Regions from separate parts of the Actinomadura sp. NPDC049753 genome, predicted to be linked through region 2. Evidence: riboswitches for the same ligand, from Rfam matches in the RefSeq annotation. Region 2 holds a riboswitch; each other region holds the start of a gene.

Region 1 (7,196 bases), on a different contig from region 2:
AGTCCGTCTTCTCGCCGGCGCTGAGGACGGTCTGCTGCGGGGCCAGCGTGAAGCCGTCCTCCGACACCTGGAGGCCGCCCGGCGCGTGGGACGCCGCGGTCTCGTGGCCTCCGCCGCCGTGCCCGCCGCCGTGCCCGCCTCCGCCGTTCTCATGGGACGCCATCTTCGCCGTTCCTCCGACAGGGCCGACGATCTTGCCGACGCTCGCGGCGCCGCCGAAGACCACCGCCAGGCCCACTGCGTAGGCCCCCAGCCTGGTCGCGCTGTTCATGCCGTTTCACTCCGCTCGGTGTTGCGAGGGACGCACCCCGCCCGCGGGGGCGAGGCGCGGTCCGCTCAGGAGGTCAGCTGGTATCCGGCCTCCTCGACGGCGTCCTTGACCCGGGCGTCGTCGAGGGGGGTCTCGCTCGTGACGGTGACCTTGCCGGTCTGGAGGTCGACGTCCACGCCGGTCACACCGGCGATCTGCTCGACCTCCTCGGTCACCGAGCTCACGCAGTGGCCGCAGGTCATTCCGCTGACGGTGTAGGTGGCGGTGCTCATCGTCTTCTCCCTCGGTCTTTTACCCCTGGGGGGTATCTCGTGGGCCTCATGCTGCCATAACCGGACACCTCTGACAACCCCTGGGGGGTATGGGTGATTCCGAGATCCGGGTCACATCACCCCCAGGGTTTTCCACAGGCGTCCACAGGGCTGTGGACGGACGTTCCGGCGGCGCGGCTCGTCGCGGATACTGAAGCCATGCCTGAGCTACCTGAGGTGGAGGCGCTGGCGGGGTTCCTGCGGGAGCGCGCGGTCGGCCATGCCGTCGCCCGCGTCGATGTTCTCGCCATCTCCGCGCTGAAGACCTACGACCCGCCGGTGACCGCGCTCGGCGGGCTGACCGTCACCGGCGCGGCCCGGCACGGCAAGTTCCTCGACCTCGACGTCGACGGGCTGCACCTCGTCGTCCATCTCGCCCGCGCCGGCTGGCTGCGCTGGCGCGACGAGATCCCGGCCAGGCCCGTCCGGCCCGGAGGCAAGAACCCGCTCGCCCTGCGCGTGCACCTGGACGACGGCTCGGGCTTCGACCTCACCGAGGCCGGCACCAAGAAGGGCCTCGCCGTCTACGTCGTCCGCGACCCCGACGACGTGCCCGGCGTGGCGTCCCTCGGACCCGACCCGCTGGACGAGTCGTTCACCGCCGCGGCCCTCGCCGGGATCGTCAACGGCAAGCGCAGCCAGATCAAGGGGCTGCTGCGCGACCAGAAGGTGATCGCCGGTATCGGCAACGCCTACTCCGACGAGGTGCTGCACGTCGCCAGGATGTCCCCGTTCAAGATCGCGTCTTCGCTGACCGAGGAGGACGTCGCCGTCCTGCACGAGGCGATCGTCACCACGCTGCGGGACGCGGTGGAGCGCTCGCGCGGCCTCGAGGCCCAGGACCTCAAGGGCGAGAAGAAGACGGGCCTGCGGGTGCACGGGCGCGCGGGCGAGAAATGCCCGGTGTGCGGGGACACGGTCCGCGAGGTGTCGTTCGCCGACTCGGCGCTCCAGTACTGCCCCACCTGCCAGACGGGCGGCAAGCCGCTCGCCGACCGCCGCATGTCCCGCCTCCTCAAGTAGCGGGCCGCGGGCGCCGTGAGACGGGCCAGGCCCCGGCGGGTGCCGGGGCCTGGCGACCGGAGTCGGGGACGGAGCCGGAACGGGGATGGCTCGTCCGGACGGATCGAAGGGTTCGGGACGGGGTCAGCGGACCTTCGGGACGTTCCCGAAGACCGGGCCGATCTGGCTCCAGCGGTGCAGCTGGCAGCCGTCATCGCGGGTGAACGTGGTGTCGATCGGCTTGCCCTGCCAGGTGCCCTTGACCGTGGCGATCTCCGGACCGCCGTAGATCTCGGTGCACATCTGGTCCTTGGGGACGGGTGCGAAGGGATCCTTGACCTTGGTGAGCGCCGCGCAGGCGCCGGCCGCCTCGGGATGGTCGCCGCCCGGCGGGGCGCAGGTCAGCCTCCAGGTCTTGGCGGGCGCCTCCTTGGAGGCCTTCACCCGCACGGTGAGCGTGTCCGCCGGTGAGCCGGACGGCTGCACGGACGTCGTGCCCGAAGGCGCTCCGGCGGAGTTTCCGTTTGCCTGTTCGTCGCCGCAGGCGGCCGTGGACAGGAGCAAGGCCAGCCCGGGCGCTGCGAAAAGGAGCGTCCGATACCGCATGCGTGATTCGACGCAGGGGGGCTTCGCGCGGTTCCATGGGGGGTGTGATGAATTTCGGGGAAGACGTGCCGGCCGTGGTCGCCGCGGATGTTCCGCAGGACGGCTACCTGCTGGACGTCCGGGAGCAGGACGAGTGGGACGCGGGCCACGCGCCCGCGGCGGTCCACATCCCCATGCGCCATCTCGGCGACCGCGCCGGCGAGATCCCCCGTGACCGGGAGGTCTACGTGATCTGCCGGTCCGGGGCGCGGTCCGCGCAGGTCACGTCCGCGCTGAACCAGGCGGGGTGGCTGGCGAGGAACGTCGGCGACGGCATGCACGGGTGGGCCGAGGCGGGCCGGCCGATGGAGGGCGCGGGGGACGGTCCGCCGTACGTCGCTTGATATGAATGATTCCGCGGTGATCTGAAGGATTTCGCGTGATCTGACCCGGATGCCCTCTTCTGAGGCGTGACGGGCGGTTGTACGATCGGGCCTGACCGATAACCGCGGGAGCTCGGGCCACAGCCGGGCTGAGAGGGCGGCCTCCAGGGCGTCGCCGACCGCATGAACCTGTCCGGGTAATGCCGGCGTAGGGAGTGTGTGTCCCGTGACGTCCGACGTCGAAAAGCGCCCTCAGGACGAGCGCGCCCCCGACGAGGTCCCCTTCACCCTCGACGAACCGGCCCCCAAGGTCCTCGGATTCTGGGACCAGAGCGCCTTCTGGGGGAACCTCGGCGTCAGCCTCCTGGCCTTCTCCGGCGCCTACACCGTCCTCGCGCCGGACGCCGACGGCCGGCCGACGATCTCGATCATGGCGGGCATCGTCGCGATGGCCGTCGGGACGGCCCTCGGCGGGCTGATGCTCGGCCTGGCCGCCGTGCCCGGCGCGCGGACCGGCCAGCCCGCGATGGTGCTGCTGCGCGGCCTGTTCGGCGCGAAGCTGTCGTACGCGCCGACCGTCCTCAACATCGCCCAGCTCGTCGGGTGGGGGACGTTCGAGCTGATCGTCATCGCCGACGCCGCCCGCGAGCTGTGGGACGGCGTTCCGCGCTGGGGCTACGTGGTCGCCGCGGGCGCGATCACGACCGTGCTGACCGTCTGGCCGCTCGGCTCGGTGCGGTTGCTGCGCCGTTATGTGACCGTCGCGGTGGCGATCGCGCTCGTGTACTTCTACGTCCAGCTCGTCCGGGAGCCGCTGCCCGACCTGACGCAGGGCTCGTGGGGCGGGTTCTGGCTCGGCGCGGACGCCGCGCTGGCCGTGTCGATCTCCTGGGTCCCGGTCGCCGCCGACTACACCCGGCACGCGCGCACCGAGCGCGGGGCCTTCGGCGCCGCGGCCGTCGGCTACTCCGTCACGCAGATCGTCGCCTACGTCCTCGGGCTGCTCGCGCTGGCGCTGGTCGCGGGCGACTCGGGCAGGATCTTCGACCCGTTCCTGGGCGTCTCGCTGGGCGTGCTGTTCTTCGCCGTGTTCGTGCTGCGGGAGGCCGACCAGTCGTTCGCCGACACCTACTCCACGGCGGTGTCGATCCAGAACCTGTTCCCCCGGGCCGACCGCCGGGTGCTGAGCGTCGCACTCGGCGCCGGCATCACCGTGCTCGCGCTGGTCCTGGACATCGGCGACTACGCGGGCTTCCTGTCGCTGATCGGATCGGTGTTCGTGCCGATGCTCGGCGTCCTCGCCGCCGACTTCTTCCTCGGCCGCCGCCGGGCGGGCGGCTGGGACGTCTCGCGGACCGCGCCGTCCCGCTGGGGCATGATCGCGGCATGGGCGATCGGGTTCGTCGTCTACCAGCTCGTCAACCCGGGCACGGTCGCCCGCTGGACCGCGTTCTGGTCGGACGTGCGGGACGCGCTCCACTTCACGCCGCAGACGTGGATGAGCGCCTCGCTGCTGTCGTTCCTGGTGGCGGGGGTCGCGGCCCTGCTCATCGGTAGGCTTACCAGACGGTAAGGTTTGGGTCGAAAGCAAGTTTCGGCGCAAGTTGCCCGGCGCCATGCCGGAGTGCGGTGGCACGATGACAGACGTGTATCAGCACGTGCACGATCCGATCGCGCGGGCCGTCATCGAGAGCGCCGCCGACGCGATCGTAGCCGTGGACCAGCGGCACCGGGTCACCGTGTGGAATCCGGCGGCCGAGCGCATGTTCGGCTGGAGCGCCGAGGAGATGCTCGGCCGGGTCCCGCCGATCGTCCCCGACGAGCTGAAGGCCGAGCACAACGCCGTCCAGGAGCGGCTCCTCACCCGGCGCGGCGGCGAGGGCGAGAGCGACGGCGGGCAGATCTCGATCGCCACCCGCCGCTTCCACCGCGAGGGCCGGCTCATCGACGTGCGCATCGACACGAGCCTGCTGAAGGATCCGAGCGGCACGCTGCTCGGCTGGGTCGGGGTGTACCACCCGGTCGAGGACGACGAGATCGTCCAGAACCGCATGACCGAGCGGGCCCGGCTGGTCCGGCGGCTGAACGACATCGTCGCCGACCTCGGCGCCGAGCTCGACCTGGCCGTCGTGCTCGACCGGATCACCGCCGCGCTCATCGAGCTGACCGGCGCCGACGCCGGCGGATTCGTCAAGATCGAGGGCGAGCGGCTGCGGCTCGTCAGCATGTCGGGGCTGCCGGAGCGGATGCGCGGCCGGTGCGCCGAGCTGAGGCCGAGCCTGGTCGGGGAGCTGCTGCGGTCGGGCAAGACCGTCAAGCTCGCGACGGGCGAGCGGCGCCTCGGCGACCTGATCTGGTCGGAGCTGCCCGGCCTGCACACGATCGCGCTCGGCCTCTCGTACCTGCAGAACCGGCCGTACGGCGCGCTGTACGCGCTGTTCTCCGGACGCAAGATCGGGCACACCGAGCTCGAACTGCTGGAGCTGCTCGCCGGGCACGCCGGGGTCGCGGTCGGCAACGCCGTCGCCTACGCGGAGGTCGTCCGGCAGCGGGCCCACGAGCGCGCCGTCATCGACTCCAGCGCCGACGGCATCGCGGTGCTGGACCACGACCTCGTCGTCCGGCACTGGAACAACTCCGCGCACACCCTGACCGGCATCCCGCCGGAGGACGCGATCGGGCGCCCGCTGCCCTTCGACATGCCCGCGCTCGGCGAGATGCTCACGTTCCGCCTGGAGTCGGGCACGTGGCTGAACGTGCTGGCCGCCGAGATCGAGGAGACCGGCGAGCTGGTCGTCGACTTCCGCGACGTCTCGGAGGCCAAGGCGCTGGAGGAGGCCAAGGACCTGTTCCTCGCCACGACCAGCCACGAGCTGCGCACCCCGATCACGGTCGTGCAGGGGTTCGCGTCCACGCTGGTCAACCGGTGGGACGAGCTGACCGACGCCGACCGCCGCGCCGCGGTCGCCACCATCGCCGAGCGGGCCCAGTCGCTCGGGCGGCTCGTCGAGCACCTGCTGCTCGGGTCGCGCGCCGGGGCCGACGAGCTGGCCGTGACGATCGAGCCGTTCGATCTCGGCCGCGTCCTGGAGGGCGTGGTCGCCGGGTTCCGCTCGCTGTCGCCGCTGCACCGGGTGGAGCTGGAGATCGCCCCCGACCTGCCGCCGTGCAGCGGGGACGCGATGGCCACCGACATCGTCCTCGGGCAGCTGCTGGAGAACGCGTTCAAGTACTCCCCGGACGGCGGGACCGTGCGGGTGCGGGCCCGCCGCGAGGGGGCCGGGATCGTCGTCACGGTCTCCGACGAGGGCATCGGCATCCCGGCCGGCGACCATGAGCGGATCTTCGAGCGGTTCGTCCAGGGCGACGCGGGGGACCGCCGCCGGTTCGGCGGCATCGGGCTCGGCCTGTACATCGTCAGACGGCTGACGGAGGCGCAGGGCGGCACGATCTCCGCTCATCCGGCCGAGCGTGAGACATCTCACAACGAAACCACTCAAACCCCCAATAATCAGTCCATTGCCCCCGAAAGCACCCAGGGGGAACCGGCCGGTCGGCTACTCTCCGTCACGAACGGGCGCGGACCCGCAGGTGGCGCGCGGGCGGGCGAGGGGACCTGCATGCGCCTGGTGTTGCGTTCCGCGCGCTGAGCGGACGGTTACTTACCGTGCGGACAGTCCGCCCCGGGCGGTCCGGTGAGACGGGCGTGACCAGCGCTTTCGGCGGTCTCGCGGGGTGGCAGGCTGGGAACGGTGCGGAGAAGTGCGGTGACGGCGGCGTGTGATGGACGAAACGCGTGCGTGAGGAGTAAATCCGCCGTTGGCTGGATAGATCCTTGGTTGGTCGCCGTTGGTGACGAGATTCCGATCCCGGGGGTGATCACCGTGACCGGACGGCTGATGACTCGTTGTGCAGGTGGTGAACTGGTTCGTTCTGGTTTCCCGTCATGGCCATCAGGGCATTTCGGACGTACCGGAAGGGTGTTGACGGGACTCGTCCGAGTGAGCGGAGCATCGGGGAGGTGAGGGCGTCGAGCGTCGTACTGCTGCCACACGCACCGTCCAGCGTCGCGGTCGCCCGCAGGCGCCTCAGCTCGGAGCTGGCCGACTCGGGGGTCTACGACTCGGTCGTGGACGACGCCAGTGTCATCGTCAGCGAGCTGCTCAGCAACGCACTGCGGCACGCGCGGCCGCTGCCGTCCGGCCAGGTGAAGGTCTGCTGGCTCTGTCGCGGCGACCTCCTCGAACTGGAGGTCAGCGACGGTGGCGCCATGACCGAGCCGCGCCGGGGTCCGGGCACGCTCTCCTCGCTGGGCGGGCGCGGACTCGGGATCGTCGAGGCACTGTCCGAGGGCTGGGGGGTGCGCCACGAGGACGGCACCACGACCGTCTGGGCCATCCTGCGGACGCCCAGGTCGTCCGGCGACGAGCGGATGGCCGCTCCCGCCGGCGCGCACGCCGTCGTCCCGGATCTTTCCGCATTTCCGGACCTGCTCGACGAGCCGGACGAAGACCGCTACAACGGAACCAGGAGTGAAGTAGCTCCAAGTCGGGCATATCCGGCATAGAGCGACCCTGCCTGGAAGGAACCCCGCCCGACCTTGTATGGTCCTCTCCAACGCTCGGGCGATGTCGTGCCCCCGTC
Region 2 (7,196 bases):
CGAAGCCGTCGAGCTCGATGCCGACCTGCCCGGAGAGCATGTCCGCCTGCGCCTTCAGGTAGCTCTCGTGGGTGCCGACGTCCTCCCAGTAGCAGTCGGCCACGTACCCGAACAGGCGGGCGCCCTCGGCGAGCAGCTTCGGGAAGACGTCCCCGGACCAGTCGACCGGCTCGCCCTCCGCGACGTGCTCCAGGACCTCCGGCTCCATCACGTAGATGCCGGTGTTGACGGTGTCGGAGAACACCTGGCCCCAGGTGGGCTTCTCCAGGAACCGCTGCACGCGTCCCGCGTCGTCCACGATGATGATCCCGAACTCCAGGGGGTTCGGGACGCGCTTGAGGCCGATGGTGACGAGCGCGTCGTTCTGCTCGTGGAACCGCACCATGTCGGTCAGGTCGATGTCGGTGAGCGCGTCCCCGGAGATCACCAGGAAGCGGTCGTCGCGCAGCGCCTCCTCCGCGTTCTTGACGCTGCCGGCGGTGCCGAGCGGGACCTCCTCGGTCGCGTAGCTCAGCGACATGCCGAGCTCCTCGCCGTCGCCGAAGTAGTTGCGGATCAGCGCGGCCAGGAACTGGACGGTGACGACGGTCTCGCCGAACCCGTGCCTCTTCAGCAGCCGCAGCACGTGCTCCATGATCGGCCGGTTGACGAGCGGCAGCAGGGGCTTCGGCTGGTTGGCGGTCATCGGACGCAGCCGCGTCCCCTCGCCTCCCGCCATCACGACGGCCTTCATCGGGAGGTCTCAGCTCCCTTCTGGCCGCCGGCCGGCGGTTCCGCGCCCGGCCCCTCGGCGGCCCCCGGACCGGCCGCCCCGGACGCGCCGCCCGGCCCGGAGGCCGGGGGCGGGGCGCCGCGGCCGGCCAGCACCAGCTGCCGCGTCTGCACCCAGTAGAGGACGGCCGCCCACCAGTACAGGGCCGTCCCCCAGACGGCGAAGGCCCATCCGACGACCCGCGCCGCGGTGCCCGCGGCGCCGCCGTGGTCGCCGAGCAGCAGCAGCGGGAAGGAGTACAGCAGGCACATCGTCGCCGCCTTGCCGATGAAGTGCACGGGCAGCGTGCCGCCGTACCCGAGCCGCCGCACGATCGGCGCGATCGGCAGGATCGACACCTCGCGGGCGACGAGCGCGAGCACCAGCCACAGCGGGATGATGTCGCGGATGGTGAGCCCGACGAGCGTGGCCAGGATGTAGAGGCGGTCGGCGGCCGGGTCGAGGACCATGCCGAGCTTGCTCGTCTGGTTGAACGCCCGCGCCAGCTTCCCGTCCAGCCAGTCCGACAGGCCCGCGAACACCAGCAGGCCGAGCGCCCACCAGTCCGCCTCGATCAGGACGAGCCACAGGAACAGCGGGACGCCCAGGAGCCGGGCGAGGCTCAGGATGTTGGGCACCGTGAAGATCCGGTCCTGTGGGGCCTCCTGCAAAGTGCTCACCGACGTGTCGCCTCCCCTGGTCCCCTTGATCCTGACCCTATCCGTAAGGGGTGGAAAGCCCCTCGGCGGTGTCGGCGTCGGAAGTCGGGAGGGTTCCGGCGAACGGGTGCCGCCGGAGCATCCCGGGGGCGCGCGTCACGCCCGGTGGGGCTCGACGGCGTTCTCCAGCGGGAGGACGGCGGTGACGACGAACCCTCCGGACTCCCCCGGCCCCGCGTCCAGCGTCCCGCCCACGCTGCGCGCCCGCTCGATCATTCCGAGGATCCCGAACCCCTCGGGCGGGCCGCCGGAGGGCCCCCGCCCGTTGTCGGCGACCCGGACGACGAGGCTCCCGCCGTCGCGCTCCAGGCTCACCGTCGCGCGCCTCGCGGCGGCGTGCTTGACAACGTTGGTCAGGGCCTCCTGGACGATCCGGTACGCCGCGACCCCCGTCTCGGGGGGCGGCGTCCCGACGTCCCCGTCCCGCAGGTCGACGTCGATCCCGCCGCCGCGCGCCGCGTCGACCAGGCCGGCGAGGGCGTGGAGGCCCGGCAGCGTCTCGGGGGCGCCGACGTCGGTGCCGCGCAGGACCTGGAGCGTGCCGCGCAGTTCGATCCGCGCGTCCCGGCACGTCGAGGCGATGGAGGCGAGCGCGTCGGCCAGCTCCTCCCGGTCGAGCGGCCGGTCCCCGCGCACCAGGTGGGCCGCGGCGCCCGCCCGCACGCCGATCAGGGTGATGCTGTGCGCGAGCAGGTCGTGCAGGTCGCGGGCGATCCGCAGGCGCTCCTCGGCGACCCGCCGGCGCGCCTCCTCCTCCCGGGTGCGCTCGGCCCGCTCGGCCCGCTCGGTGATCGTCGCGAGCCGCGCCCGGTGCACCCGCCACACCTGGACGGCGATGACGACCGACACCACGGCCTCGATGACGGCGATCTGCTCGCGCAGGGATCCGCCGCCCGCCCGCATCGCCGCGCCGACCACGCAGACGGCGAGCAGGAACCCGACGACGCCGAGGACGATGCGCACCCGGCGCCCGAGCACCGCGTAGGCGAACAGCGCGACCACCTCGGCGGGCACCAGCGCGTGGTGCTGGTACTGCGCCAGGTGGTAGGGCAGCACCAGGACCACCAGTGCCAGCAGGCCGGGGGTCGGCCACCGCCGGATCACCGCGAGGGGGACGTGCGCGGCCACCAGCAGCGCCGCGCCCGGCGCGTCCAGCCCCCGCACGCCGGGCCACAGCACCGCGGCGGCGGCCGCCGCTCCCGCCAGCGCCGACGCCGCCAGGGCGTCCTTCACCGTCACCTCGACCCGGGGCACCGTCAGCACGCGCCCATTCTCCCCCACTCACGCGATCTTCGCGCGGCGGCCCGCGCCCGCAGGAATGATCCTTTCGGCGGCCCCTGCGCGGCCGGAGGCCCGCCCTATAGTTCTGCAGACCCCGTCACGAAGGGCCGACAGTTGTCCGTCCCCCCGCCTGCTGTCCCCCCGCCTCCCGCCCCCGCGTCCGGGCTCCGGATGACCCTCGGCGCGCGGGCCTACCGATGGCCGCTCCGCGTCCTGGCCGCCGCGCCGGCGGCCGGCGCGGCCCTCGTGCTCGCGGCCCGCTCCGGCGCCGGGCCGCCCGACGCGGACAGTGCCCGCCGGATCCTGCTGATCTGCGGCGGCGGCTGCCTTCTCGCCGCCCTGGCCGCCCTCATCTGGGCCGTCCGGCTCCACTGGACCCGCCTCATCGTGACCATCGGCGAGCAGGGCGTGACCCTCCGCCGCGGCGGGCGGGAGGCGGCCGTCCCGGCCGGAGCCGTGGAGGCGGTCGGGATCAGGTGGCCCGTCGACGACCCGGTGTGGACGCTCTGGCTCGACCCGGAGCGGGCGCCCGGCGTCGAGGCCGTCGCCGAGGTCGACGGGAACGCGGTGACCCTGCTCAGGGGCGGGTCGCTCCCGTCCGGATGGCTCCCGGCCGTCCGGACCGCGACCGCGGACCGCCTGGGCGCCGCCTGGCGGGTCGTCGACGACGAGGGCCGGGAGGTTCCCCCGCCGGCGGCCGGCGCCCTGGCCGGGGCCCGCCACATCGTCGTGGACGGCGCGGGCCGGTACCGCGACCGGCGCGGAGGCGCGGTCCTCGCCGTGGCCTGCCGGGGGCGCGGCAGGCGGACCACCGTGCTGCGCGACCCCCACACCGCCGCGCTGCTGGTGGTCCGGGGCCCGTCCCGGCTGCCGGGCCGCGACCGCGTGCGCGTCCTCGACGCGGACGGCCGCCCTCTCGGATTCGTGCGCGGCCTGCGGGAGCCGTCCTTCCACACCGCTCGCGGGACGCTCCTCGGCACCACCCGCGCGACCGGGGACGGCCTGGTCGTCACCGGCGTCGACGGCCGCCGCTCGGCCACGCTGCGCATCGGCGGCGGCGCCGAGGCCGGAGTCGAGCTGGAGCGGTCGCCGTCCGCCCCGGACCCCCTCCGCAGCCTGGCCCTGGCCCTGCCCGTCGCGATCCCCGCGCGGGACCTCCGCGCGGGCGCGTTCTAGCCCATGGGCGGCGGTTGCGGCAACCGGGGCCGTCCGGGTTAACGTCGTGGCGACAGATCGCGGGGGCCCGGCGAACCGGGCTGAGATAGCGGCTGGGACGGCCGCTGACCGCATGAACCTGACCGGGTAATGCCGGCGTAGGGAGAGATCGAGTCGTCATGACCGAACCTGTGGTTCCAGCTGCCCGCAAGACCTACCTCCAGGGCTCGCGCCCGGAGATCCGGGTCCCGATGCGGGAGGTGCCGCTGACCAACGGCGACGTCGTCGTCCTGTACGACACGTCCGGGCCGTACACCGATCCCGAGCACCAGACCGACGTGCGCCGGGGGCTGCCGCCGCTGCGGGAGGCCTGGATCGCCGAGCGCGGCGACACCGCCCCCTACGAGGGGCGGGCCGCGCGCCCCGAGGACGACGGGCGCCGGTCGTCGCCGTCCGGCGTCCCCCTGGGCGCGGGCGGCCGACTTCCCCAGGCCGACGGCGAGGGCGCCCTGCCGCGGCGGCCGCGGCGCGCCACCGGCGGCGCGGTGACGCAGCGCGCCTACGCGCGGCGCGGGGAGATCACGCCGGAGATGGAGTTCGCCGCGCTGCGCGAGGGCGTGGCGCCGGAGGTCGTCCGGGACGCGCTGGCGGCCGGGCGCGCGGTGCTGCCCGCCAACGTCAACCATCCCGAGATCGAGCCGATGGTCATCGGGCGGGACTTCCTGGTCAAGGTCAACGCCAACATCGGCAACTCGGCCGTCGCGTCCTCGATCGAGGACGAGGTCGAGAAGATGACGTGGGCGACCCGCTGGGGCGCCGACACGATCATGGACCTGTCGACGGGCCGCGACATCCACACCACGCGCGAGTGGATCCTGCGCAACTCGCCCGTGCCGGTCGGGACCGTCCCGCTGTACCAGGCGGTGGAGAAGGTCGGCGGCGACCCGGCGGAGCTCACCTACGAGATCTTCCGCGACACCGTGATCGAGCAGGCGGAGCAGGGCGTGGACTACATGACCGTCCACGCCGGGGTGCTGCTGTCCTACGTGCCGCTGACGGCGCGGCGCAAGACGGGGATCGTGTCGCGGGGCGGATCGATCATGGCGGCCTGGTGCCTGGCGCACCACGAGGAGAACTTCCTCTACACCCGCTTCGAGGAGCTCTGCGAGATCTTCGCCGCCTACGACGTGACGTGGTCGCTGGGGGACGGGCTGCGTCCGGGCTCCATCGCGGACGCCAACGACGAGGCCCAGTTCGCCGAGCTGCGCACCCAGGGCGAGCTGACGCGGATCGCGGCGCGGTTCGGCAACCAGGTGATGAACGAGGGCCCCGGCCACGTCCCGATGCACAAGATCAAGGAGAACGTCGACCTCCAGCAGGAGTGGTGCGACGGCGCGCCGTTCTACACCCTCGGCCCGCTGACCACCGACATCGCGCCCGGCTACGACCACATCACCTCGGCGATCGGCGCCGCGATGATCGGCTGGCACGGCACCGCGATGCTCTGCTACGTCACGCCGAAGGAGCATCTCGGGCTGCCGGACCGCGAGGACGTCAAGGCCGGCGTGATCGCATACAAGATCGCCGCGCACGCCGCCGACCTCGCCAAGGGCCATCCGGGCGCGCAGGCGTGGGACGACGCGCTGTCGGAGGCGCGGTTCGACTTCCGCTGGGAGGACCAGTTCAACCTGTCCCTGGACCCCGGCACCGCGCGCGCCTTCCATGACGCGACGCTCCCGGCCGCGCCGGCCAAGACCGCGCACTTCTGCTCGATGTGCGGGCCGCACTTCTGCTCCATGAAGATCACGCGGGACGTGCGGCGGTTCGCGGCCGAGCGCGGCCTCGCCGACGCGGAGGCCCTCGCCGCCGGGATGCGGGAGAAGGCCGAGGAGTTCAGGGCGGGCGGCGGGCGCCTGAACCTCCCCGTCTCGCCCGCCGACGCCTGACCCGAGCCGGACGCGGGGACGCCGAGCGAGGCGTCGGGATCGCGGCCGGGCCCGTCGTGCACCCGTGCGCGGCGGGCCCGGCCGCGTTCGGGCCATCTCGGCGCAGGTCGGGGCACCGGCGCGGATAGGATTGAGGGACCGTTCCAAAGCCGCGGATCCTCCCGATCGCCGCAGGCCCGTTCCATCCCCGGGAAGGATCGACGACCCAGGTGACCAGCGACGACACGCCGAAGGCGCGCCCGGTTCGGGCCGACGTTCGCCGCAACCGCGCGCGGCTGCTCGCCGCGGCGCGGGAGACCTTCCAGCGCCAGGGGGCGGGCGCCTCGCTCGAAGGCGTCGCGCGGCTCGCGGGCGTCGGCATCGGCACGCTCTACCGCCACTTCCCCACCCGGCAGGACCTCCTGGAGGCGCTGCTCGCCGACGTCTACGCCGGGCTGGCCTCGGCCGCCCGCGATCTGCTGGACTCCCCGTCCCCCGGCGAGGCCCTGCTGGCCTGGCTGCGGACGTTCGTCTCGGAGATCACCGCGTTCCCGGGCATGGCGGCCTCGGCGATGGTGTCGCTGCGCGACCCCCGGCTCGACCCGACCGGCTCCCGCGCGGCGATGTCGGAGGCGGGCGAGGCGCTGCTCGTCCGCGCGCAGCGCGGCGGGGACGCGCCCGCCGGCGCGGCGTTCGGCGACGTGCTGAGGCTCGCGGGCGCGATCGCGACGGTCGCCGAGCGGGACCCGGACGCCGCGGCCCGGCTGCTGTCGCTCGCCGCCGGCGGCGTGGCGCCCGGCGCGGCCCGCTAGAAGCCGGTCAGTCCGTCTCGGGGACGGGCAGGACTCGGCGGGGGCCCCGCGGCGCATCGGCCCGCCGGCGCCACTCGCGCGGGTAGCCGACCGACACCTCGATGTGCGGGACCCCGCCGGTCCAGATCGTCCGGGGGATGTGCAGGTGCCCGTAGACGACGGACACCGCGCCGAACCGGCTGTGCCAGTCGGCGGTGCGCTCGGTGCCGCACCACTGGGCGAACTCGGGGTACCAGAGGACGCGGGTGGGTTCGCGGACGAGCGGCCAGTGATTGACGAGCACGGTCCGCGTCCCCGGCTCCAGGGCGGACAGGCGCTGCTCGGTGTAGGCGATCCTGGCGTCGCACCAGGCGTCCCGCCCGGGATACGGGTCGGGGTGCAGGTAGACCTCGTCGGTGCACACGACACCGGCCTCGTGCGCGGCTTTGAGGGCCTCCTCCTTGCTGGACGTCCCGTCGGGGCGGAACGTGTAGTCGTACAGGATGAACAGCGGCGCCACGGTGACGGCGCCGTCCGGGCCGTCCCAGACGGGAAAGGGGTCCTCGGGGGTCAG
Region 3 (7,196 bases), on a different contig from region 2:
CCTCGGCGGGCTTGCCCTCGGGGAGGGCCCAGCCGCGGGGGTTGGAGACGAAGACCTGGACGGCCTCGGCGCCGATCTCGGCGGCGTACTTCAGTCCGCCGGTGGCGAGGCCGCCGGCCACGGGAACGTGGGCCCCGACGGGGCTGATGGGTGAGGTCATGGCCTGTTCAGACTAGCCGGTCAGGGGCCTCGGACGATCGTCACGGTGGAGCCGCGCGGGGCCTCGCCGCTGCTGGGCGACTGGAAGCGGACGACGTTGCCGCCGAAGCCCGTCACGTTGACCTCGAAGCCGGAGTCCTCCAGCGCCTTCTTGGCCTCGTTGACCCGGCGGCCGGTCAGGTCCGGGACGGGGACGTTCTGGTTGCCGTCGCCGTCGTCGCAGCCGAACTGGAACGGGCCCGCGTCGACGATGCAGTCGCGCTTGTTGACGACGATGGTGACCTTGTCGCCGCGGGAGACGCCGGTGCCCTCGGACGGGTCCTGGCTGATCACCGTGTTGGGGTCCTTGCCGTTCACCTGCTTCTTCTGGACGGTGACGTCCAGGCCCATGGAGCGCAGCTGGTTGGCGGCGGCGTCGCCGTTCTGGCCGAGGAGGCCGGGCATCGACATGCCCGTGGAGACGACGATGGAGACGGGCACGTCGGGGGACTGCTTCTCGCCGGCGTCCGGGTCGGTGCTGATGACGTCGCCCTTGGAGACGGTCTGCGAGGGGCTGCTGCTCGTCCGGCCTACGGTGAAGCCCTTGTCCTCCAGGGTCTTCTTGGCGTCGGCGAGGGACTTGCCTCCGACGTCGGGCACCTCGCGGGGCGTGATGCCCCGGGACGGGGTGAGGGTGACCGTCTGGCCCTTGGCGACGCGGGCGCCGGCGGGCGGGTCGGACTTGGCGACGCCGCCCTTGTGGACGCGGTCGCTGTAGACCGCCTTGGCGGTGCGCACGTCCATGCCGTCGGACTCCAGCTGGTCGCGGGCCTCGGCGACCTTCATCCCGATGATCGAGGAAGGGACGTGCTCGTACTGGCCGGACGTCTGGTACCACACGGCCCAGCCGAGGACGACCGCCGCGACCAGGCCGATGGCGATCATGACGTAGCGGCCGGTCAGCGCGCCGAGGGCGCGGTCGGTCCTCGTGGGGCGGACGCCGTGCTGGGGGGCCAGGGTCTCGGCGTCCATGACGGCGGTGCGGCCGTGGTCGGGCGGCGTCTCCAGGACGCTCGTCGCGTTGCGGGACGCCTCCTCGACGCGGCGGTCGAAGTCGCGGGGGAGGCCGCCGAACACCTCGGCGACCTCGGCCAGGTACTGGTTCGCGTCCTGCGGGCGGCGCGCCGGGTCGTGGCTCGTGGCGTCGGTGACGAGGGCGTCCACCCGCGGGGGGATGCCGGGGACGACGCTGGAGGGCGGCGGCACCGTCTCGTTCACGTGCTTGTAGGCGACGGCGAGGGGCGTGTCGCCCTGGTGGGGGAGCCGGCCGGTGATCAGCTCGAACAGCATGATCCCGGCGGCGTAGACGTCGGAGCGGAAGTCGGCGTTGCCGGACAGCACCTGCTCGGGCGCCAGGTAGCCGACCGTCCCGATGATCATGCCGGTCTTGGTCATCTTGCTGGCGGTCTCGGCCCGCGCGAGGCCGAAGTCGGCGACCTTGACCTGGCCGTCCTCGGTGATCAGCACGTTCTCGGGCTTGACGTCGCGGTGCACGAGCCCGGCCCGGTGCGCGGCGCCTAGCGCCGCCAGCACCGGCTGCATGATCTCCAGAGCGGCGCGGGGGCCGAGCCGGCCGAGCGAGTTCAGCGCGTCGCGCAGGGTGCGGCCGGCGACGTACTCCATCACCAGGAAGGCGTGCTCGCCGTCGGTGCGCTGGTCGTAGACGGCGACGACGTTCGGGTGGGACAGCGCCGCGGCGGCCTTGGCCTCGCCGATGAAGCGGGCGACGAAGTCCTCGTCCGAGGCGAGTCCGGCGTGCATCACCTTGATCGCGATGACGCGGTCGAGCCTGAGGTCGCGCGCGAGGTAGACCGTGGCCATGCCGCCGCGCGCGATGCGGGACTCAATGCGGTACCGCCCGTCGAGCACCCGCCCGACGAGTGGGTCAGCAACCGTCGCGTCCATCGGTGCGAGTTTACGGGCGATTCCGCGTGGTTCTCATCCGTCGCGAGTATGAGCATCGATGAGCCCGGAGGGTGACTCCTCCGGGGCGCCCGGTTCGGGAGTGACGGGCGGGACGCGGCGGCGCAGCGACCGCGTGCTGCGGGAGACGGCCACGCCGGCGAGGCACAGCAGCCCGCCGGCGAGGGTGACCGGGCCGGGGACCTCGTCGAGGAACAGCCACGACATCCCCACCACGAGGGCGGGCGCGGCGTAGGTGGTGGCGCCCATCTTCCCGGCGGTCGTGCGGGCGAGGGCGTATCCCCAGGTCGTGAAGGCGACCGCGGTCGGGAAAACGCCCAGGTAGACCATGTTGAGGGTGGCGCCCGCGGGGGCGTGCGCGGCCTGCGAGACGAGCTGCCCGGAGAACGGCAGGCAGGCGACCGTGCCGATCGCGCAGGCGAACGTGGTGAACTGCAGCGCCGACGCGTGCCGGAGCGCGGGCTTCTGGGCGACGACGCCCGCCGCGTAGGTGACGGCGGCGGCCAGGCAGAGCAGCACCCCGCCGACGGACGCGCGGCCGTCGCCGGACATCGACAGCCCGACGACGGCGGCGCCGGTGAACGACACGGCCATGCCGAGCAGCAGCCGGGGCGACAGCCCCTCCTTCAGCAGCCAGCCGCCGAGGAGCGCGATGAGGATCGGCCCGATGTTGACGACGAGGGCGGCGGTGCCCGCGTCCACCAGCTGCTCGCCCCAGTTCAGGACGACCATGTAGGCGCCGAACCACAGAAGGCCGGCGGTGGCGATGCCGGGCCAGGCGGCCTTGGGAGGCAGGCCCTCGCGCCGGACGAGCCAGATCGCCCCCAGCACGACCGTCCCGGACAGGAGGCGGCCGAGGGCGAGGGCGCCGGGGCTGTACTCGTCGCCCGCGCTTCGGATGGCGACGAAGGCCGAGGCCCAGAAGACCACCGTGACCGTCGCCGCCGCCACCGCGAGCTTGTTCGCGCGCGCACCGCTGTTTTGCTGCATGTCACGCACCTTATGGAGGGGACGCTTCCATCGACACCGAAGCGATGTGTGCGGTTGCGCCCCGGTGTGTCCAGTGTGGTGGCGCGAGACTGTTCAGGTCCAGCGAATATTTCTACATGTATGGCTTTAGTGTCGCTACGAAGTCGCGAGCCCGTCGAACGGGGAGGACGCCTGGGCGTAGCGGCGCTTGGGGATGCGCCCCGCGAGCCGCGCGAGCCGCCCGCCCTCGACCGCGTGCCGCATCGCGGCGGCCATCCGCGCCGGCGACTGCGCGCGGGTGACGGCCGTCGCGAGGAGCACGGCGTCGCAGCCGAGCTCCATGGCGAGGGCCGCGTCCGACGCCGTGCCGAGCCCCGCGTCGAGGATCACCGGGACGGTCGCGCGCTCCACGATCAGCTCGATGTTGTGCGGGTTGCGGATGCCGAGCCCCGACCCGATCGGCGAGCCGAGCGGCATCACGGCCGCGCAGCCGATCTGCTCCAGCCGGTGCGCCAGGACCGGGTCGTCGCTGGTGTAGGGCAGGACGACGAAGCCGTCGTCGACGAGCTGCTCGGCGGCCTCGACCAGTTCGATCGGGTCGGGCAGCAGCGTGCGCTCGTCGGCGATCACCTCCAGCTTGACCCAGTTCGTCCCGAGCGCCTCCCGGGCGAGCTTGGCGGTCAGGACGGCCTCGCCCGCGGTGAAGCAGCCGGCGGTGTTCGGCAGCACCCGGATGCCGCACTCGGTCAGCACGTCCAGCACCGAGCCGCGCGCGGACGGGTCCACCCTGCGCATCGCGACCGTGGTGAGCTCCGTCCCGGACGCGGTCAGCGCCTCGCGCAGCACCGCCATGCTCGGGGCCCCGCCCGTTCCCATGATCAGCCGCGAGCCCAGCTCCTCGCCCGCGATGACCAGTCCGTCGGTGTCGTTCATCCTCATCCTCCCTGGACCGCGGTCAGCACCTCGATGCGGTCGGCGTCCCGCAGGGGCGTGGCCGCCCACTCCGCGCGCCGGACGACCTCGTCGTTCAGCGCCGCGGCCACGCCCGTCGCGGCCGCGGTGACGGACGCGACGACCTCGGCCACGCTCGCGCCGTCGGGCAGCTCGCGCGGCTCACCGTTGACGATCACCTTCATGCGCTCACCTCGGGGGAGAAGCGGTCGGGGGCGAACGGCCCGGCGACCTCGGGGACGGGCCCGTCCAGCAGCATCGCGGACAGGATGTCGGCGCTCACGGGCGTGAGCAGGATGCCGTTGCGGAAGTGCCCGGTGCCCACCAGCAGACCGGGCAGCGCGGTCGGGCCCATCACGGGCGCGTTGTCGGGGGAGCCGGGCCGCAGCCCGGCGGTTACCTCGGCGAACTCCAGCTCGGTGATGCCGGGGAGCAGCTCGCGGGCGTCGCGCAGCAGCTCCCACAGCCCGCCGGCGGTGACCCGCGTGTCGAAGCCCAGCTCCTCCTGGGTGGCGCCGACCACGATCTCTCCGTCGGCACGTGGCACCAGGTAGACCGACGATCCCCGGACGAGGCCGCGGGTCGACCGCCGCAGGAACGGCGCGCGGGTGCGCAGCCGGATCACCTGGCCCTTGACCGGGCGGACGGGTGGAACGGTCCCGGGAGGCAGGCCGCCGAGGTCGCCCGACCACGGCCCGGCGGCCAGCAGCACCCGGTCCGCGGGGATCACCGTGCCGTCGTCCAGGCCCACGCCGGCGGCGGCGTCGTTCTCGACGACGACCCGCTCCGCCCGCCGCCGGACAAGCCGGACCCCCAGCCGGTCGCACGCCGCCAGCAGCGCAGGGGCGAGCCTGCGGGGGTCGACCGAGCCGTCCTCGGGGGCGAGCAGGCCGCCGCGCACGCCGGGCGCGAGCATCGGCTCCAGCCGCCGGCACTCGCGGCCGGTGAGCGCCTCGGCGGGGATGCCCAGGCTCTCCTGGAACCGGCGCAGGTCGTCCAGGTGCCGCAGGTCGTCGGAGTCGAACGCGACCTCGATGATCCCGTCGGTGCGGTACCCGGTGTCGAGGCCGGTCAGCTCCTCCAGTTCGGCGACGAACGCGCCGTACCGGTCGCGGGAGGCGAGGCCGAGCCGCAGCAGCGGCTCCTCGCCGTAGGTCAGCTCGCTGACCGGGGTGAGCATGCCCGCCGCCACGGCGGAGGCCCCGGAGGCGGGCGCGGGGTCGACCAGGGTGACGGCGGCGCCGCCGGCGGCGGTCCGCCAGGCGGTGGCCAGGCCGATCACCCCGGCGCCGATGATGACGATCTGCATGCGCGCTCCCTTCGCCGGCATGATCCGGATCAGGTCGTGGCGGTCGGCGGCCCGTTCAGCCGCCCTCTCAGCCCGGTCGCACCGGACTCCCGCGCTCTGTGCTGTTCTGCTGTGCCGTTCCGCTGCCCCCACCTTACGACCTCGGCGAACCGGGCGACTGCCTGGACACCTGTCCATCCGCGGATCGCCGCCCGTTAGGGTGACCTTCATGGAGAGGGTCATCGTCGTGGGTGGCGGGCTGGCCGGCGTGCGCGCCGTCGAGGCCCTGCGGAGCAAGGGGTACGAGGGCGCGCTGACCCTCGTGTCGGCGGAGCGGCACCGGCCCTACGACCGGCCGCCGCTGTCGAAGGCCGTCCTCGCGGGCGAGTCCGACGACACGACCGTCGACGCCGACTGGGACGCGCTGCGCTGCGAGCTGCTGCTCGGCGAGCGCGCCACCGGCCTGCGGCTGGACGGGCCCGGACGCGGCGGCACGGTGGCGTCCACGGCGGGCGACCTGCCCTTCGACGGGCTCGTGATCGCGACCGGCGCCGCCCCGATCACGCTGCCCGGGGAGGGGCGGCAGCACGTGCTGCGCACCATCGACGAGGCCCGCGACCTGCGCGCCCGGCTCACCGCGGGCGCCCGCATCGTGATCGTCGGCGCGGGCTGGATCGGCGCCGAGGTCGCCACCGCCGCGGCCCGCCGGGGCTGCGCGGTCACCGTCGTGGAGGCGGCCGACACCCCGCTGGCGGGCGCGATCGGGCCCGAGGTCGGCGCGCTCACCGCCCCCTGGTACGCGGAGGCCGGCGTCGAGCTGCGGACCGGGGTCAAGGTCGCGGAGGTGCGCGACGGCGGCCTCGTCCTCGCCGGGGGAGGCCGCGTCGACGCCGACGAGGTGGTCGTCGGCGTCGGGGTCCGGCCCGTCCTGTCGTGGCTGGAGGGCTCCGGGCTGCTGCTGGAGCGCGGTGTCGTCACCGACGGCTCGTTCCGGACCTACATGGGAGAGGAGGCCCCGGGCGCGCTGCGCCCGGACGTCGTGGCGGTCGGCGACTGCGCCGCCTGGTGGTCGCACCGCTACGGGCGCAGGCTCCTCGTCGAGCACTGGGACACCGCGCTGAACGCCCCGGAGGTCGCCGCCGCGGCCCTCCTCGGGCAGGACGCCGTGTACGACGCCGCCCCGTACTTCTGGTCGGAGCAGTTCGGGCGCATGGTCCAGTACGCGGGCGACCACTCCGCGTCCGAACGGCTCGTGCGCAGGGGCGACCCGTCCGATTCCAGATGGGCGGTGGCGTGGCTGACCGGAGACCGCCTCGACGCGATCCTCACCGTCGGCCGGCCCCGCGACCTGGTGCAGGCGAGGCGCGTGATCGCCGCGGGGACGCCGGTGGATCCGGAGGCGATCGCCGACCCGGACGTCCCCGTGCGGCAGGCTGTTCGCGCAGAGCGATCAGAGGGGACGTAACGGCTGCGCAGCGGGTTTGAGTCTTCCGAAGGCGTGGTAGCAAGGGGGCGTGACGCAGATGCACGCAACCGTTGACAGCGCACTGGACCCCCGCACCGACGCCCTGGCCGGCGAGTGGCTCACCCTCCGGGAGACCGCCGACAGGCTGGGGATCAAGCCCAACCGGATCAAGCAGCTCATCCACGAGCACCGCATTCTCGCGGTGCGCCGGGGCGGGGAGCCGATGGTGCCCGCGGCCTTCATCAAGGACGGCCAGGTCATCAAGGGACTGCCCGGCACGCTGACCCTCCTGTCGGACGCCGGCTTCGACGACGCCGAGACCATCCGGTGGCTGTTCACGGCCGACGACACGCTGCCGGGAACGCCCGTGGACGCGCTCACCGAGAACCGGGGGACCGAGGT

Evidence for each region. Region 2 has a riboswitch for thiamine pyrophosphate ahead of thiC (phosphomethylpyrimidine synthase ThiC). Riboswitches for the same ligand answer to the same signal wherever they lie in the genome.
Region 1: another riboswitch for thiamine pyrophosphate. It lies ahead of AB0K37_RS03825 (cytosine permease); the one in region 2 lies ahead of thiC (phosphomethylpyrimidine synthase ThiC).
Region 3: another riboswitch for thiamine pyrophosphate. It lies ahead of thiO (glycine oxidase ThiO); the one in region 2 lies ahead of thiC (phosphomethylpyrimidine synthase ThiC).

Annotation. Positions count from the first base shown of each region.
Region 1 is NZ_JBFARL010000007.1:71,594-78,789, reverse strand. Features, by position in the region: gene AB0K37_RS03850 (hypothetical protein) at 1-271, opposite strand, end outside; gene AB0K37_RS03845 (heavy-metal-associated domain-containing protein) at 337-543, opposite strand; gene AB0K37_RS03840 (DNA-formamidopyrimidine glycosylase family protein) at 742-1,605, shown strand; gene AB0K37_RS03835 (SSI family serine proteinase inhibitor) at 1,729-2,034, opposite strand; gene AB0K37_RS03830 (rhodanese-like domain-containing protein) at 2,238-2,573, shown strand; TPP riboswitch at 2,668-2,784, shown strand; gene AB0K37_RS03825 (cytosine permease) at 2,779-4,125, shown strand; gene AB0K37_RS03820 (PAS domain-containing protein) at 4,190-6,202, shown strand; gene AB0K37_RS03815 (ATP-binding protein) at 6,574-7,119, shown strand.
Region 2 is NZ_JBFARL010000097.1:4,554-11,749, forward strand. Features, by position in the region: gene AB0K37_RS23815 (mannose-1-phosphate guanyltransferase) at 1-733, opposite strand, end outside; gene AB0K37_RS23820 (CDP-alcohol phosphatidyltransferase family protein) at 730-1,431, opposite strand; gene AB0K37_RS23825 (sensor histidine kinase) at 1,567-2,733, opposite strand; gene AB0K37_RS23830 (hypothetical protein) at 2,923-3,927, shown strand; TPP riboswitch at 3,977-4,090, shown strand; gene thiC (phosphomethylpyrimidine synthase ThiC) at 4,086-5,852, shown strand; gene AB0K37_RS23840 (TetR/AcrR family transcriptional regulator) at 6,062-6,643, shown strand; gene AB0K37_RS23845 (metallophosphoesterase) at 6,651-7,196, opposite strand, start outside.
Region 3 is NZ_JBFARL010000215.1:129-7,324, reverse strand. Features, by position in the region: gene AB0K37_RS34960 (deoxyribonuclease IV) at 1-160, opposite strand, end outside; gene pknB (Stk1 family PASTA domain-containing Ser/Thr kinase) at 181-2,103, opposite strand; gene AB0K37_RS34950 (DMT family transporter) at 2,137-3,111, opposite strand; gene AB0K37_RS34945 (thiazole synthase) at 3,247-4,023, opposite strand; gene thiS (sulfur carrier protein ThiS) at 4,026-4,226, opposite strand; gene thiO (glycine oxidase ThiO) at 4,223-5,350, opposite strand; TPP riboswitch at 5,340-5,453, opposite strand; gene AB0K37_RS34930 (FAD-dependent oxidoreductase) at 5,559-6,794, shown strand; gene AB0K37_RS34925 (helix-turn-helix domain-containing protein) at 6,853-7,196, shown strand, end outside.